2 regions of the Rhizobium sp. WSM1328 genome follow, and region 2 is predicted to be linked to the other one. Evidence: riboswitches for the same ligand, from Rfam matches in the RefSeq annotation. Region 2 holds a riboswitch; the other holds the start of a gene.
What was found. A riboswitch is a leader RNA that binds a small molecule or an ion and turns the genes downstream of it on or off. The one in region 2 is predicted to bind S-adenosylmethionine.
Positions count from the first base shown of each region.

Region 1: it holds a riboswitch for S-adenosylmethionine, as region 2 does, so the genes downstream of both, AC2444_RS00960 (O-succinylhomoserine sulfhydrylase) here and metA (homoserine O-acetyltransferase MetA) in region 2, are expected to answer to the same signal.

Region 1 is NZ_CM172788.1:189,269-191,662, reverse strand. It holds tRNA gene AC2444_RS00970 (tRNA-Gly) at 66-139, opposite strand; gene AC2444_RS00965 (2'-deoxycytidine 5'-triphosphate deaminase) at 199-1,293, opposite strand; SAM riboswitch at 1,367-1,445, shown strand; gene AC2444_RS00960 (O-succinylhomoserine sulfhydrylase) at 1,488-2,394, shown strand, end outside.
Region 2 is NZ_CM172788.1:4,204,364-4,206,757, reverse strand. It holds gene AC2444_RS20910 (ABC transporter ATP-binding protein/permease) at 1-1,175, opposite strand, end outside; SAM riboswitch at 1,290-1,367, shown strand; gene metA (homoserine O-acetyltransferase MetA) at 1,416-2,339, shown strand.

The sequences.
Region 1 (2,394 bases), 740 kb from region 2:
GCGCAACCCTTTTCATAAAAGATCACGAAGCGCCTTCAAAAGGCGGCGAACGGCCTGAGGGTGAATGGAGCGGGTGAAGGGAATCGAACCCTCGTATTCAGCTTGGGAAGCTGCTGCTCTACCATTGAGCTACACCCGCGATGAAGCGAGATTTCCAACAGATAGGGGCCGCTGTCAAGTCGCGGCCGCCGGGAAGCCTCAGATGCGGAAGTGCTTCGAGAGCTTCAGGCCCTGGGCCTGGTAATTGGAGCCTAGGCCGGAGCCGTAGAGGCTGGCGGGCTTTTCCTGCATGTGTTCGTAGACGAGGCGGCCGACGATCTGGCCGTCTTCGAGGATGAAGGGCACCTCGTGGCTGCGCACTTCGAGCACCGCGCGGCTGCCGCGCCCGCCGGCAGGCGCATGGCCGAAGCCCGGATCGAAGAAGCCGGCATAATGGACGCGGAATTCGCCGACCAGCGGATCGAAGGGGGTCATTTCGGCTGCGTAATCCGGCGGCACGTGCACCGCCTCGCGCGAGACGAGGATATAGAATTCATCGGGATCGAGGATCAGCTCGTTGCGGCCGCGGCTGTGGAGCGGCTCCCAGAAATCGAAGAGGTCGTGCTCGGCCTTCTTGTCGACGTCGACGACGGCGGTGTGATGTTTGCCGCGATAACCGATCAGGCCGTCCTTGTCTCCGGCGAGGTCGATCGACAGGGCGATGCCGCCGCCGGAAACGTTCGGCAGCTTGCTGGCGACCAGCGTCTCGCTCTCATGCAGCTTCAACAGTTCCGGCTCGCCGAGCAGCGCCTGGCCGACGCGGAACCGGATCTGCGACAGCCGCGAGCCGCGGCGCACAACGATCGGGAAGGTGCGCGGGCTGATTTCGAGATAGAGCGGGCCGGAATAGCCTGATGGGATCTTGTCGAATTCCTGGGCGTAGTCGGTAATGACGCGGGTGAAGATATCGAGGCGCCCGGTCGAGCTCTTCGGATTGGCCGAGGCCGACATCTCGGCCGGCAGCGCCAGGCTCTCCATCAGCGGCACGATATAGACGCAGCCCGTTTCGAGCACCGCGCCTTCGGAGAGGTCGATCACGTGCAGGCTCAGCCGGTCAAGCTTGTCGGACACCAGATGCGAGGGGCCTGGCATGAAGCTGGCACGCACCCGAAAAGCCTTGCCGCCCAAGCGCAGGTCGAGGCTTGCCGGCTGGATCTGGTCGCGGTCCAGCTCCCGCTCGGAGATCAGACGCCCCGTTTCGAACAGCGCGGAGATCGCGCGATCCGCCAGAATTCCCGTTTCGCGAGCCATCATGCCTCATCCATCATTTGCCGCCGACAAAACCAAACTCGGGGAATTGACGCAAGCAGCTAACAGCAGTATTGCAGAATTATCCCGTGGTGATTTGGCCGGTCGGCTTGCAGCCACGTTAAACAAGTGGCTAAAAAGACCGGGTTGAAACCGGTCTGCTTTTGCGACCGGTTTTTTTGTTATGTGAAGGTGATGGCATGAGCAAGACCTGGCGCCCGGCAACCCAACTCGTCCACGGTGGCACGCTGCGTTCGCAATATGGCGAGACGTCCGAGGCAATCTATCTCACCCAAGGCTTCGTCTACGAAACGTCCGAGGCGGCCGAAGCCCGCTTCAAGGGCGAGACGGAGGGCTTCATCTACGCCCGCTACGGCAGCCCCACCAACGACATGTTCGAAAAGCGCATGTGCATGCTCGAAGGCGCCGAAGACGCCCGCGCCACCGCTTCCGGCATGGCCGCCGTCACCGCGGCGATCCTCTGCCAGCTGAAATCAGGCGATCATATCGTCGCCGCGCGCGCCCTGTTCGGTTCCTGCCGCTGGGTCGTCGAGACGCTGGCGCCGAAATACGGCATCGACTGCACGCTGATCGACGGCCGGGATCTGGCGAACTGGGAAAAGGCGATCACGCCGAAGACCAAGGTGTTCTTCCTGGAAAGCCCGACCAACCCGACGCTCGAAGTGATCGATATCGCTGGCGTCGCCAAGCTCGCCAACCAGGTCGGCGCCAAGGTCGTCGTCGACAATGTCTTTGCCACGCCACTTTTCCAGAAGCCCCTGGAGCTCGGCGCCCATATCGTCGTTTATTCCGCCACCAAGCATATTGACGGCCAGGGCCGCTGCCTCGGCGGTGTCGTTCTTTCCGACAAGGAATGGATCGACGAGAACCTGCACGACTACTTCCGCCATACTGGGCCGGCCATGTCGCCGTTCAATGCCTGGACACTGTTGAAAGGCATCGAGACGCTGCCGCTGCGCGTGCGCCAGCAGACCGAGAATGCGGCAAAGATCGCCGATTTCCTGGCCGAGCAGGGCAAGGTCGCCAAGGTGATCTATCCCGGCCGCAAGGACCATCCGCAGGCCGATATCATCGCCAAGCAGATGA
Region 2 (2,394 bases):
TTTTCATAGGCGATGCTGTCCTTGAGGTCGAAGTCCTCTTCCATCTCGACCAGCGCCTGGCGGAAATCGGTGACGCGCATCAGCGTGGCGCGCCATTCGGCGATCGGGCCGAAATTGGAGACATACCAGCGCAGCGCCGTGTTGACCTGGTTGAAGGCGCCGACCGACATCATCAGCTGGCCGAGGGTGAGGCCGCCGGAGAAATAGGCGGGGGCGGCAACGATGATCGGGATGACGATCACCAGCCAGCCATAGCCGGCCGAAACCCAGGTGAGATTGGTATTGGCCATGGCAAGCCGCTTGACGACTGTCAGGACCGAGCTGATGTCGGTGTTGATGCGCCGGCGTTCGTTCTCCTCGCCGCGGGCAACAGTAATTGCCGGCATGTTCTCATTGGCATGCATCAGCGTGAAGCGAAGCTCGGCCTCTTTCGAAAAACGGTCGGCATTGAGCTTCACCAGCTTGCGACCGACGACCTGGCTCAGCACCGAGGCGGAAGCGGCATAGAAAATCGCCGCCCAGACCATGTAGCCTGGAATGGAGAAGCTATGGCCGCTGATGCGGAAGATGAAGCCGCTGGAAAGTTCCCAGAGCACGCCGATGAAGCTCACCAGAAGAATGGTCGACTGCAGCAGGCCGAGAACCAATCCCGTCGTGCTTTCGGCGAGGTTGCGGGAATCCTCGTGCAGGCGCTGGTCCGGATTGACGCCGATCAGGCCGCTGGAGGCAAGCCGCAGCGCCCGCTTGCGCTTCAGCCACTGGTCAACCAGATCGCGCGACAAGCCTTCGCGCATATAGAGCGCCGTCATCTGATTCAGCCAGGCCTGCAGCACGTTGAGCAGCAGCAGCGTGCCGGCGATCATCGCGAAGATTTCGAGTTGGTGGAAGAATTCGCCGAGGTCGCGGCGCTCCAGCGAGTCGTAGAAGGGCGCATTCCACTCGTTCAAAATGACCTGGCCGTAGGACGTCGCCAGGATAACGAGGATCAGCACGGTCGCCAGAAACAGCACCTTGCCACGCACTTCCGAATTCCAGAATGCTGAGAACATGACGCCGAGGCGATATGTCAGGCTTAAATCATACCCTACCCTATCCTGCCTCCGGATGCCCGGCCTCCCCTCGATTTTATCTGCCATTACGCTTTTCCAAATCGCCCATACCCTTATAAATAACATGGTGGCGTTACCGGTCTATCAACAGATTCTATCAGTCATTAAAGTGTGATGATGCTTGCATGAGTCTCTCCTGCATGTATTCGCCAGTTGATTCGCAATCCGACTGGGTCTAATTAAGGCCTCCGTGGTGATTTGGCCGGCCGGCTTGCAGCCACGTTAAAAAAGTCGCTAAAGGGCCGCGTGCGGACCGGTAGCGATTTTTGTCGCCGCCGGTTTTTTGTTTTTGATCGAGTGACCGCAATGCCCATCAAGATCCCCGATACGCTGCCCGCCTTCGAAACCCTGGTTCAGGAGGGTGTGCGGGTGATGACCGAGACGTTGGCGATCCGTCAGGATATCCGACCGTTGCAGATCGGGCTGCTCAATCTCATGCCGAACAAGATCAAGACCGAACTGCAGATGGCCCGCCTCGTCGGCGCCTCGCCGCTGCAGGTGGAGCTGTCGCTCATTCGCATCGGCGGCCACAAGGCGAAGAATACGTCCGAGGATCATCTTCTAGCCTTCTACCAGACCTGGGAGGAGGTAAAGCACCGCAAGTTCGACGGCTTCATCATCACCGGGGCGCCGATCGAGCTTTTGCCCTATGAGGACGTCACCTATTGGCCGGAGATGCAGGAGATTCTCGACTGGACGGAAACGAATGTCCATTCGACGATGAACGTCTGCTGGGGCGCGATGGCGGCGGTCTATCATTTTCACGGCGTTCCGAAATACGAGCTGAAAGAGAAGGCCTTCGGCGTCTACCGCCACCGGAACCTGAAACCTTCCTCGATCTATCTCAACGGCTTTTCCGACAATTTCGAAGTGCCGGTGTCGCGCTGGACCGAAGTGCGCCGCGCCGATATCGAGAAATCCGAAAGCCTGGAGATCCTGATGGAGTCCAGCGAAATGGGCGTCTGCCTCGTGCACGAGAAGAGAGGCCGGCGGCTCTACATGTTCAACCATGTCGAATATGATTCCACCTCGCTTTCCGACGAGTATTTCCGCGACGTCAATGCCGGGGTGCCGATCAAGATGCCGCACAATTACTTCCCGCATAACGATCCGGCGCTTGCGCCGCAGAACCGCTGGCGCAGCCATGCGCATCTTTTGTTCGGCAACTGGATCAACGAAATCTACCAGACCACGCCCTTTGATGTGGAAGAGATCGGTACCGATCTCTGACCGTTGCCGATCAACCCGCGAGCCGATGCCGCCGCATCACTGCTGCGGCTTTTCT